Regions from separate parts of the Corticicoccus populi genome, predicted to be linked through region 2. Evidence: riboswitches for the same ligand, from Rfam matches in the RefSeq annotation. Region 2 holds a riboswitch; each other region holds the start of a gene.
The links. A riboswitch is a leader RNA that binds a small molecule or an ion and turns the genes downstream of it on or off. The one in region 2 is predicted to bind thiamine pyrophosphate.
Positions count from the first base shown of each region.

Region 1: it holds a riboswitch for thiamine pyrophosphate, as region 2 does, so the genes downstream of both, thiD (bifunctional hydroxymethylpyrimidine kinase/phosphomethylpyrimidine kinase) here and tenA (thiaminase II) in region 2, are expected to answer to the same signal.
Region 3: it holds a riboswitch for thiamine pyrophosphate, as region 2 does, so the genes downstream of both, ACFSX4_RS05725 (YkoF family thiamine/hydroxymethylpyrimidine-binding protein) here and tenA (thiaminase II) in region 2, are expected to answer to the same signal.

Region 1 is NZ_JBHUOQ010000003.1:233,616-237,904, forward strand. Features, by position in the region: gene ACFSX4_RS09460 (YwpF family protein) at 1-350, opposite strand, end outside; gene ACFSX4_RS09465 (single-stranded DNA-binding protein) at 535-1,155, shown strand; gene ACFSX4_RS09470 (LysM peptidoglycan-binding domain-containing protein) at 1,482-2,288, shown strand; TPP riboswitch at 2,372-2,479, shown strand; gene thiD (bifunctional hydroxymethylpyrimidine kinase/phosphomethylpyrimidine kinase) at 2,609-3,406, shown strand; gene thiM (hydroxyethylthiazole kinase) at 3,410-4,195, shown strand; gene thiE (thiamine phosphate synthase) at 4,185-4,289, shown strand, end outside.
Region 2 is NZ_JBHUOQ010000001.1:822,780-827,068, reverse strand. Features, by position in the region: gene ACFSX4_RS04350 (PadR family transcriptional regulator) at 1-183, shown strand, start outside; gene chrA (chromate efflux transporter) at 210-1,409, shown strand; TPP riboswitch at 1,510-1,609, shown strand; gene tenA (thiaminase II) at 1,686-2,354, shown strand; gene ACFSX4_RS04335 (tetratricopeptide repeat protein) at 2,449-2,979, shown strand; gene ACFSX4_RS04330 (DNA alkylation repair protein) at 3,063-4,199, opposite strand; gene ACFSX4_RS04325 (type 1 glutamine amidotransferase family protein) at 4,288-4,289, opposite strand, start outside.
Region 3 is NZ_JBHUOQ010000001.1:1,118,778-1,123,066, forward strand. Features, by position in the region: gene ACFSX4_RS05715 (GIY-YIG nuclease family protein) at 1-503, opposite strand, end outside; gene ACFSX4_RS05720 (fumarylacetoacetate hydrolase family protein) at 561-1,442, opposite strand; TPP riboswitch at 1,598-1,702, shown strand; gene ACFSX4_RS05725 (YkoF family thiamine/hydroxymethylpyrimidine-binding protein) at 1,786-2,379, shown strand; gene ACFSX4_RS05730 (metallophosphoesterase family protein) at 2,411-3,148, opposite strand; gene ACFSX4_RS05735 (hypothetical protein) at 3,248-3,910, opposite strand; gene ACFSX4_RS05740 (PTS fructose transporter subunit IIABC) at 4,081-4,289, opposite strand, start outside.

The DNA.
Region 1 (4,289 bases), on a different contig from region 2:
TATCCTTCCTTCATCAGATTTTCAAGTAAATCCTCAGCATAGTTAGGGTCCTGAACAATCAAGTTCCCGAGGAACAGTATAGAAATTGAATCTTCAAGCTTATTAATCTCGAGGAATTTTCCAATGAATTGTGCCGGTTGATTGTTGGGGCGGGTAATGGTAACCAGTGCCTTAATTTCATCTCCGACTTGTGATTCAAGCAGGCTGATAAAATCTTCAGAAGTCTGCACTTCTATCAGCCACGGATCTTCTTTTGTTTCTTTATTGATGATAATACCATCAATCACATCTAAAATAATAAAATTATTATCCTGTGCAATTTTTAAGTCGACGACCTTAAATGATTTCATTAGATACCTCCAAAAATTTATAAAAAGTCATTTTTAATAAATTTACTTCCGATTTTAAAAGAAACGCTTCTATGTAAATACAACTGTATTTTAATTGTATAGTAAATCCGCTTAAAATCCAATTGTCGTCATTTGCAGAGATTTTTTAAAGCGGATATCTTATATACAGGAGGGAGGTGGAAACATGATGAACAAAGTAGTGCTTGTCGGAGAGTTAATCCAAAATACCTGTGTGTCGCAAAACGAACACAGCAGTGTAAACTCTTTTATTATTGCTACAACGAGGGTGCCGAGAGACAGTAACAGAGAACATGAAGTTCACTTCATTTACTGTAAGGCATTCGGAAAGACGCTTAACGGTATTTTGGATGCGCTTTCCAGAGGACAGATTATCTGCATCAGCGGTCAGGTTGCTACAACTGTTCACACTGACGCTGACGGTATAAAGGATTACAGAATGGAGATATGGGCTGAGAGCATAAAATGTGTTCCTGAAAAATTATCTTCAAACAGTAAAGTTAAAAACCCGTCCGACATGATTAACCAGGCCGTCAACTTATATAACCGCTATGATTATATCGGGGAGAAGAGCGTCCTTACATTAATGGATAGTCAAGTTGACGATATGCCTGTTCGGGCGGGAGGGGATTTCAGACCCCGATTTACAAGTGAACAAGATACACATCTTGATCAATTAAAAGAAGTAATTAATGAAAATGGACTAAAAAATGATTCACTCAAAGAAGAAAAGTCCAATAAGAAATCAACAGGCAGTAAAAACAATGCTGAGAAAATTGTGGTTTAATAAATATCTGCAGTCATACCTTTACCCTTGATACACTTATTCATACACTCACACTCATTCTGCACCCGCCGTTTAGCTGCGTAAATGACGGATGCAGAATTATTTTAATAGATACAGGAAAAGTACAAATGATTTGGCGTGAAAATAAAAAAGACATAATTCTGTAATATAATTGTAAAAGACCTCCTGACATTTCATATCATTGTAACCTATGAAATATTTTTATCTGATATAGTACTATTTGTACATAAAGAGCGGCCGGAAGCGGCAGTATTAATATATAAAATATAAATCAGATAACATACATATCAGGAGGAAATTTTATAATGAAAAAATTATTATCAATTGGTGCGGCTGTAGCTGTATCCGCAACGTTGGCAGCAAATGCAGAGGCATCGGAACATAAAGTAGAAGCGGGAGAGACGTTATCGGCAATTGCTGCTGAGAACAGTGTCAGTGTAAAACAGTTAAAGGAAAGCAATGACTTATCATCAGATTTAATTGTTCCCGGCCAGATACTTAATGTGGGTGAAGAAGCACCTTCACCTGAAGTTGATAATGATAATAAAGAAGAAAAAGCCGAAGCTGACGGCGGCGTTTACGTTATTGAAGCAGGAGATACATTATCCATTATTGCTGATAAATTTAATGTTTCAGTCAATGATATTAGAAGCTGGAATAATTTATCATCAGATTTAATTTTCTCAGGAAAAGAAATCGTTGTATCAAAAGAGGCAGTATCAGAGGACATAGTTGAAGAAGCAGCACCTCAGCAGGATAATGAAGTTGAAGAAACACCTGCGGCAGCGGCTGCGGAAAATCAAAATAATGAACAGGAAGCAGCACCTGAAAAAGTGCAGCCTAAAACTGAAAATCAGTCAACACAGCCTGCTTCAAACAGCGGTCAGAACTGGGGCGCACTCGCTGCATGTGAATCCGGCGGGAATCCGGGTGTGGTAAGTGCCAACGGTTTATACCACGGACTTTATCAATTTGATGTTCAGACATGGAGATCAGTCGGCGGTTCAGGTCTGCCGTCCCAGGCTTCAGCAGCTGAACAGACAAAAAGAGCAGAAATTCTTTATTCACAAAGGGGCGCACAGCCTTGGCCTGTCTGCGGACAGAGATTATAATATGATTCAGGGCACAGTGATTCTGTGCCTTTTTTTGTTTGACATCTTTAATATCAAAATATAGTATTAAATTAAATAAATATGAATACCACTAGGGGTGCAACTTGCTGAGATAGTCTGTGATAAAGACTGATCCCTTATGAAACATGATCTAGGTAATACTAGCGGATGGAATGTGGTGAGTGATGAAAGCTGTATAATTTTATACTGTTTTCAGACGAAGCATTGCCATTTCCGCAGGATGATTGTCCGGAAATGGTTTTTTTGTGGAATTCTGTAAATTGTAAGTATATACATTCAAAAATAAAGGAGTGGCAGTAATGAGTAAAAAATTTCCGATAGCGCTGACTGTTGCGGGCACAGACCCTACCGGCGGGGCAGGCGTTCTGACTGATATTAAAGCATTTCATTCAAGAGAGGTTTACGGGATGTCTGCAGTGACGTCTTTGACGGCACAGAACACTTTAGGTGTGCAGGATGTATATAATATTCCAGTTGATTTTTTAAATGCCCAATTGACCAGCATATTTGATGATGAACTGCCGGATGCAATGAAATCAGGGATGATTGCGACTGCAGATATGATGGAAGTAATAAAGGGATTTGTTGAAAAATACCGTATTCCCTATGTGATTGACCCGGTGATGATTGCAACATCCGGAGATAATCTGATTGATGATAAAGCGATTGATTATTTGAGAGATCATCTGATACAGACAGCACTTTGTATTACGCCGAATATTATTGAGGCAGAGCGTCTGAGTGGTCTTTCGATTAAAACAGAGGAAGATATCAACCGTGCAGCCAAGATATTTATTAATGACCTCGGGGTACAGAGTGTCATCATAAAAGGCGGGCATCTAAAGGGAGATGCGGTTGATTATTTGTTTACAAAAGAGCATGTTCAGCGTTTATCTTCCGAGAGAATTGATACGAATCATACACACGGAACAGGCTGTACGTTTTCAGCGGTCATTACTGCAGAAATTGCCAAAGGAAAATCACTGGAGAGCGCATTTAAAACGGGGAAAAATTATATTACAAATGCGATAAAAAACACACCGGGGATCGGAAAAGGGAATGGTCCGGTGAATCATTTCAGTTATAAAGGAGAATGATATATGTCAGTTGAAAAATTAAGAAACACACCGCCTTTAGTGGTCTGTATTACGAATGATGTTGTGAAAGATATTACCGCCAATGGTATGATAGCACTCGGTGCCTCGCCGATTATGAGCGGTGAAAAAAGTGAGGCAGAATCACTGATGAAAGCTGCAGGCGGACTGCTTGTTAATATAGGGACTGCAGATATGAAAAAAAAAGATTTGATGCACGAAATGATTAAAGCAGCCAATAATTATAATGTGCCTGTAGTTATTGACCCTGTTGGTTATGCTGCCTCTGAATTTAGAAAGAATCTGGTGGATGAATTAATTCAGTCACATGATATCGCGCTCATTAAAGGGAATGCGGGTGAAATCTTTGCACTTGCTGGCGGTACAGGCTCATCCCGCGGCGTTGATTCAACGGAAAAAACAGAGACTTCAGAAATAGGAGAGATGTGCTTTAACAAACTGAACATTCCGGTTCTTGTGACAGGGGAAACGGATTCTTTTGTATCCGGTGAAGGTACAGTAACGATGCGTAACGGTCACAAGATGCTTGAAAATATTACTGGTTCAGGATGTCTGCTTGGCGCAGTAGTTTCAGCATTTATTGCAGTTGAGGATACACTGCAGCAGGCAGTCATCAATGCAGTGAGTTATTTTAATTTATGTGCGGAATCTGCTGTGGCAGAACTGAAAGCACCGGCACCCGGATCGTTCAGAACAACGCTGATTGACCATTTGTATTTGAATGATGATACGATTTTTAATGGACAGAAGGTGTTTAGTGATGCGGAGTAATATAAAAAAACAGTTAAGAATATATTTTATTTCTTCATCAGAGATTGGACTCGGTCGTATTGAAGAGGCATTAAAAAGCGGAGTGACAATGTTT
Region 2 (4,289 bases):
ATCAGTGCCGGAACATTATATCCGATTTTACACTCGATGGAATCAGACGGCCTGCTCATTAAAGAGGAAAGAAATAATAATGGTAAAATCAGAAAATATTATCAGACAACTGACAAAGGGATCCAGGTGCTGGAAGAAGCAAGGGAAAAAGCATATGAACTATTTAAGGAAATCAGTGATTGAAGACTCGTAGGAAGGGGAGTGAGTCAATGAATGATAACGAAAAGAAGCAATTTTCTTTCCGTACTTTATTTGAGATTCTCATCGTTTCTACAAGACTCGGACTTACATCATTCGGCGGTCCGGTGGCACACCTTGGATATTTTCATGAGGAATATGTACGAAGGAAGAAGTGGATAGATGAAAAGAGTTATGCTGATTTAGTTGCACTGTCACAGTTTCTGCCGGGGCCAGCGAGCAGTCAGGTGGGAATTGGTATCGGTGTTGCCCGTGCCGGTGTTTTGGGCGGCTTTATATCTTTCCTTGGATTTACACTCCCTTCAGTCATTGTTTTGATAGCATTCGCACTGGTTCTGCAGAAATTTAACATTACAGAAACAGGTTTTATTCAGGGGCTGAAATTAGTCGCAGTGGCAATAGTGGCACATGCGGTATTGGGAATGGCTCAAAATTTAACGCCGGACTTAAAGAGGAAAATCATTGCCTTATCTGCCTTAGTTGTCATCTTGTTGTGGAATGCTGTTTATTCTCAGGTTTTTGTTATTTTAGCAGCCGGTATCGTGGGTTATTTTATTTATAAGAACCATGAAGTAAAAGAGCATCATTCTAAAATACATTTTCCTGTGTCTAAAACAGTCGGCGGTGTCTGCCTGACTTTGTTTTTTGGATTACTAATACTGCTGCCGGTTTTAAGAGATATTACTTCCATCCAATGGATTGCACTGTTCGATAGTTTCTACCGTGCAGGGGCGCTCGTTTTTGGAGGCGGTCATGTGGTACTGCCGCTGCTTGAGCAGGAACTGGTTCCCGTCGGATGGATAAGCGAAGCATCCTTTCTTGCGGGGTATGGGGCGACACAGGGAGTTCCGGGACCTTTATTCACATTTGCAGCATATCTCGGAACAGTTATCGGCGGGTGGCAGATCGGATTACTGGGAACAGCCGCAATCTTTCTGCCGGCATTCCTTCTTATCATCGGTGCTCTACCGTTTTGGAATGTTTTACGGCATAATAATAAAGTGAGCGGTGCACTGATGGGCGTCAATGCTGCGGTTGTCGGTATCTTAATTGCAGCTTTTTATCAACCGATTTGGACGAGTACAATTAGAGAACCTGTTGATTTTGCATTCGCAGCAGTTTTGTTCAGCATGCTGGTCTATTTTAAACTGCCGCCTTGGGTTATCGTCATAACAGGTGCCGCCGGCGGGGTAGTTCTCGGCATTTTATAACTTTATTCCTATTTGATAAGGATGAGATGAAAGAGAATTTGAATACTTATCCTTGATTTAATTTGAAGTTCTGATAGCATAATATATAACAAAAATTTAATATTTCTACTAGGGGTGCCGTACAGGCTGAGATAAATTTGATTTAGACCCTTGGAACCTGATTGGTTAAGACCAGCGGAGGGAAGTAGAGTGAGCAGTTGAGGATTATTATTATACCCTCCGACTGTTATAATCCTCCTGTAAAGTCTTTGGAAATAAGATTATAGGAGGATTTTCATGAAATTTACTGATGAATTACGAGAGGCGACTAAAGTCAGCTGGGAGAAAAGTTTGAATCATCCTTTTGTGCAGGGGATTGTGGAAGGGACGCTGCCGTTGGAAAAATTCAAAAATTATATTCTGCAGGATATTTATTATTTAAAACATTACGGCAAAATACATGCCATTGCGGCATCTCAGGCTGCTGATTTTAAAATTACTGCACTGCTTGCTGATAAAGCGAGATTTACTGCCGAAGCGGAGCTGACAGTACATAAAGAGCACGCTGAGATTTTAAATATAACAGAAGAAGATATGAAAAATTTTAAACCTGCACCCACTGCTTATGCATATACATCCCATCTGTACAGGGCAACGATGTTCGGTAGTCTTGCACATTCTATTGCTGCGATACTGCCGTGTTACTGGCTGTATGCGGATATAGGAAAGGTCAATGAAGATGCAGTTCCGGAACTTGAGATTTATCAAAACTGGATCAAAATGTATGCAGGAGACTGGTTCCAGGATTCAACCAACGAAATGATTGATTTAATGGATTCACTTGTTGAAGACATGAATGACAAGGAAAAAGAGAGTGTTAAAGAGCAGTTTATTATCGCAAAAGATTTTGAATTGCATTTCTGGGAGATGTCCTATACTTTCGAGGACTGGCTGTCTAAGAGATAAAGTCAGGATTGATGTGAAATGAAGCGGACATTTTGGGTTAAATTTTAATACCCACTGTTTTCCCTGGATAAATATAAAAAGTAGGTGGCTGGTAATGGAAGGGTTGGAACAACATTTACAAGCAGCAATTGATTTAAGGAAAAAGGGTTCAGGGGAAGAGTCGACGCAAAGAATGCTGAGTCTGTTAAAAGATTACGATGATTCTCCGGAACTTAATTATCATATAGCGGTGAATTTTGACAGTACCGGTTACACATGGGATGCCATTCCGTTTTACGAAAAAGCCATTGAACTGGATTTAAGTTCGACAGATTTAGAGGGCTGTATATTAGGGCTTGGAAGTTCTTATCGTTTAACCGGACAATATGAATATGCCGTATCAGTGCTTAGAAAGGGATATAAAAAATTCCCGGAAAACCGGGCAATTCAGACATTTTATGCGATTGCTCTATACAATAATCAAGAATTTAAAGAAGCCATGCAGGTGACATTAAATAATTTACTGGATACAACGAATGACTCAAACATTAGCCAGTACAATAAACCTTTAAAATATTATACATCTTATATTGATGACACTTGGAATCCGGAACAATACAGTTATGATAAGAAAGATGAATTTTGATACGTTTAAATATAATACCCCCTGAAGCAGAATTTCACTGTTTCAGGGGGTAAATTAATGAGCCTAATAATTGTGTGAACGTTTCAAATCGAATCAATTAGAGTTTCAGTTCTGACAGGCTGTTCACTTCGGACGTCAAAGTCCAGTGTGCCCTGTTCCACACCATTCACAATGAGTGTAACGGCGTGAAGGCCAGAATAATGTTTTCTCGTACTCATATCTGCAAAGGAATGTTTTTTAATGTAGTGTTTTTTCTCATTTTCTTTTAAAGAAATCTCAGATATCTGGAATATTTTACGGTTTCGTTTCCCATTTGCCTTCACATAATAAACGGCATATTCCATCCGTATTTTAGTTTCTTTTTCTGCTTCAATATCAAATGAAAAAGTGATACGGTCACCAATCGCAATAGATGTGCTGTCTAATTTAAAATCATTAACAGTCACATGCCGGGAATCCAAAAACCCAAAGATTGAGAGGACATCTCTGTTCCCATTTTTGAGTAGGGTTCTGCATGCGTGTTTAATAATCCAGTCCGTATGTTCGTTTTCACCGTACCAGTCTCTGGCGATGCCCGCAACTAATTCGGGATGAGTTTTAGAAATGTCATTTAGATTATTCGCGACACTTTTACGGACATAAAGAGATGGATCTTTTTTCAGTTCTTCTAAAATACCAAGGATGGGTGTCGGGTCTTTTTTAAAACTGGTAAGTGCCTGTCCCCACGGCAGGCTGGGCCGGCAGCCTTCACTGGCGAGTCTGCGGACATGCGCGCTGTCATGCTTCGCCCAGACAGCCATCTGAGCCATCATACGCTCTTCATAGTTTGTGATAAATGGTCTTACAGCAAATTCAGCAGACGAGGATGAAGTATACCTTTCAAGAGCAGCCATGGATAAATTCCAATGGTGTTCATCCAGTCCGAAAACCTCAACAAAATCCGGAAAGTACATCAAAGTAAAGTCATTCAAGTCTGCAGGGAGATTTTTAATGACTGCATCAATGACCGAGAGTGCCTCTTCATAGTCAGAAGGCAGGTATTTTCCTAAATTTAGAGTAATTCGGCGCATCCGTGCTTTCAGACTGAGTTCCTGCCAGGTGTTGTCTATCGTGTCATTAACAAACCGTTCAACTTCGAACGAAGGATAAACATCCTTAACACTTAAAGCGAGCTTACGAACCGATGTGTCATTGTATTTGTCTTTTAGTAGATCTGCCATTTTTGTCTCCTTTATAAACGGTACTGTGATAAGAGAGAGTGGATACATATTATGATGTTATTTTTTACACTCAACAAAGCAAGTTATTTC
Region 3 (4,289 bases), 300 kb from region 2:
CCATTCTCATAAGATTTATAATTCTTTATAAATGTTCTTTCCAGCTCATTTAATGAATTAAAACCACTTTTTTCAAGAGAAACCATTCTAATCATCCACTTATCTCCATACTTATAATCCGCATACACATCTCCATTTCCCCGGCCCGCAAAGTGATTATATACTCTATCATAAACTTTTTTACCCTGTCCGATATAATATAGATCCTTGGATTTATTGTGCAATATGTATATCCCGGAAAAGTTATAATTCTTTGAATACAGTAATTCTCCCCTTCCTCTTTGATTCATTTTTCTAATCTCTAAAAACTCTTCTGGAGAAATTTCGACTGCATTAACAGTCAGCCTCTCCACTTTATCTCGAATCATCCTATTATATTCTTTGGTTTTCTGATACTCATTAATACTAAGAATGATATACAGTACAACACTACCAATAAATAAAAATATTGCTATGTAAAGGAGACTATCAAAGAAATTAAAGAAACCTAATAATTCGTCCATCATATCAACTCAATTCTTTAATAATTTTTAAACTTTAATCATTAGTCGATAAATAAGTCACCCGGCGACAAACCGATTTCTCAATTCACCAAGACTTTCAATTTTTATCACAACTTCATCGCCTTCTCTTAAATACACCTGATCCGCTTCATCACGCCCCATTACGACACCTTCCGGCGTACCTGTCAAAATAATATCCCCGGGCTTTAATGTCATATGTCTCGATACATAGCTGATAATCTCCTCACAGTTAAATATCATATCTGACGTATTTGAGTTTTGACGCAATTCCCCGTTTACTAGAGTCTGGATTTTTAAGTTTCCGGGATTTTCTATTTCATCACTCGTTGTGATATACGGTCCGACAGGTGCAAAGCCATCACTAGTTTTACCGAGCAGCCACTGTACTGTACGCATTTGAAGATCTCTTGCCGACAGGTCATTTGCCATCGTGTATCCGAACACATAATCAAGTACATCTTCTTGTGCTATATCTTGTCCTTCACTGCCGACTACAATCGCAAGTTCTGCCTCATAATCCAGTTTTTCCGTCACTTTGGGAATTTTAATTTCCTCACCGTGCCCTGCCAGTGCGTTATTAAATTTGCTGAATAAAATCGGGACTTCAGGATAAGACATGTCTGTTTCAACCGCATGTTTTCTGTAATTTAACCCGACACAGATTATTTTTTCAGGACTAGTTACCACCGGTCCAAAACGACATTCACTTTCTTTATATATGTAAGCCTCATTCTCTGAATAAGAAAGATTCTCTACGTATTGAATCAGTGCTTCATCATTCGATTCAATACTTTCCTCCACACTTTTCGGTACTGTTTCATCGGGATATATTTCAAGTGCCTCGTTTATGTTAATCACAATTCCATTATGATATACGCCGAGTTCACTCTTATTATTAATCAAATTACAAATTTTCATGTGTATTCCTACAAGATTTTAAATATGACTGATTAGCCGGCGATATTTCTGACTATTTCATCAAATTATAACATGAATCATATGAGTTCTGTGTGCCGCACTTTACATCGTGCTCCTTCTTCTATACCATTAAAAGTGAAATGAAAACTACATACTTGAAGCACTAGGGGCGCTGTTTTATAACGGCTGAGACGAATCAATCGGACCCTCAACTACCCGATCTGGATAACACCAGCGTGGGGAAGTGCAGTTCTGTTCAAACATTGAATCGTTGATAAACATGGACTGCATTCCCTCTGGAATGTAGTTTTTTATTTCCAAAAATAATTTGGAGGTTTTATGAATGTCAGAAGAAGTCTGCAGTACAGAAAGAATTGCCGGGGCACAGTTTAACTTAAGTGTTATGAGTGATGATTTTAAAGAGATTATTTTAGGAGCACTTGCTGAAGTTGATACTGCCAATGTTTGGAAAGATACGGATGATGTTTCAACATGTGTGCGGGGGAAACCCGTTCATGTATTTGATGTGGTCAAAGCGATTTATCTGCATGCTGCTAAAACAGGTGAACACGTGGAAATGAGCGGTACTTTTTCAATCGGCTGCCCGGGTGACAGTTCCGGCGATACGTACATGGATCGAGGCGATACGCCGGCAAATGAGGACAACGCATCTTCAGTATCTCAAAAAGCAGGCTGTAAATTTGCATTATATCCGCTGAACACCGGAAACTACATGGACGTTATTTATGAACAGATTGACTTGTCCAAAGAGCAGAATGTCACAGTCACTCCGAGCCATTATGCGACACGTCTCGACGGTGAAGTGAATGATATTTTCAGGGCTCTTCAAAACGCATTCATCAAAGTTCAAAATGTTGTCAGTCACACGACCATGACATTTACCATTTCTGCAAACAGCCCGTCGAGTAAACAATAATCACTGCCGCTGCCACTTCCGGCAGCGGTTTTTACTGTCCGCCGTGAAATACCTGACGCAGGAATGCACCTTCCGGCACCTGCAGCGTATCATATGATTCAAGGAATGCCCTGTTGTCATATTCAACTTCGTTTAGTTCAATCTTTATCTCTCCTTGATTGAGCCCCACCACAGCATACCTTGCCGTCGGTTTGTCATGACAGCCAAGCGCACCCGGATTTAAAAAGATCGTCGCTTCATTTTTAACACAGTGTACTGGATGATGGTGTCCGAAACATATTAAATCCTGAGGACAACCGTCAAACAAACGCATGATGCTGTCATCCTTCTCAGAAACAATACTGCTGAACGGATCTTTGCTGATATGAAAATCTTTCTTTTTATCATCCATATGATAATGGGTAAATAAAATCTTCTTCCCGCAGGAAGTCACCTCCATTGTGCGCGGCAGCTCACTCATTTTCTGTATGAAGGACCGCTCCATCCTACTCGCAATCCACTCATGATGCTTTCTAGAGGCTGCGTGACTTTTTGGGTATGGTTCTCCCTTTAATAAAGCAAGTACCGCTTCATCATGATTACCCGTAATCATTGACACATCACTCCGGTCAAAAAACATTTCAAGAACTTCATTTGTATCCGTCCCAATTGCTATAATATCGCCTGTACAATATATATGATCAACATCTTTTCTGTCATCAATCTTTTTTAACACCTCTTTTAATGCCGGTGCGTTACCGTGAATATCTGTAATTAATGCGAATTTCATTTGGCTCACCTATCAGTCTGACTTAGAAAAATCATATCACACTTCAATAACTGCAGACGTGGATTAGGTAAATAGTATCGCCCGACTTCCTGTGAACATTCATCTATTACTAATATGACTGTAAATCGCTTTCCAGTCCGTGTTGAAATATTTACGTACAATAAACACTGAAGCAGCAGTCATTTCTGTTTCTTTAGATGAATCGAGCTCAATATTATATTCTTTCATAAATTTAAGGAATGCATCAGAGAATGGTTGATACTGAGGATTTTCAAAAATAGAAGTTTTGTAAACAGAAGTTTTTAAATCAAAAAGGTATTTAAAGAATTCATTGATACCGTAGGGGAAATCATACATATCTGACGGAAAATTAATATCATCAGGATGGTAAAAAAGAATGTCGAGTATATCTTCATTGGTAAAATAATGGATGGATTCGAGAGGGATTTCAAAAGTGGATGGGTTGATTTCTTCAATGTTAAAAAATTTGCGACTCGTATACTGAAAGATATAGGTCTTTGTATCATCTGAGGTGAGAACAAAAAAATCAAGAAGAAAATCAAGGTCAATAATGTCTAAATCATCAAGATGACTGCTTTCTTTTAAATCGAATGTCTCAGGTTCATCAAATATCGTACTAACGTAACCGTCTTCCGACATCGTTCCCTGTTTGTAGTAAACACACCAGGGGGCATTCGTGTCATTGAAATGCAGAGACTTATTATGCATTTCACCTTTTAATACTAATTTAGGTTTGTCCATATAAGCATCACTCCTCCCTTATTAATATACCCTGAAAAGTAGAATATTAAGCCAGTTTCAGATTTTCTTTAGAAGAAATAATCTGTAAATGATAAAAAACTATACATAGTATGAATGCATCATATTATGTACAGTTTTTCAAATAAATTTCTTTAATTCATTTTTCAGCTTTAAAAAATCGAACTCATCTCTTTTCCTTTTTTCAAAGCCTCTTCAGACAATGGTTTTTTAAGGAAGCCAATAATACAACATGTAATCACAGACCCGATTAAAATACATAAGATATACAGGAATGGGCTGTTACTCGCAATTGGAATAACGAATATACCGCCGTGTGGTGCTCTTAATGATATATCCAGAGCCATACATATAGCACCAC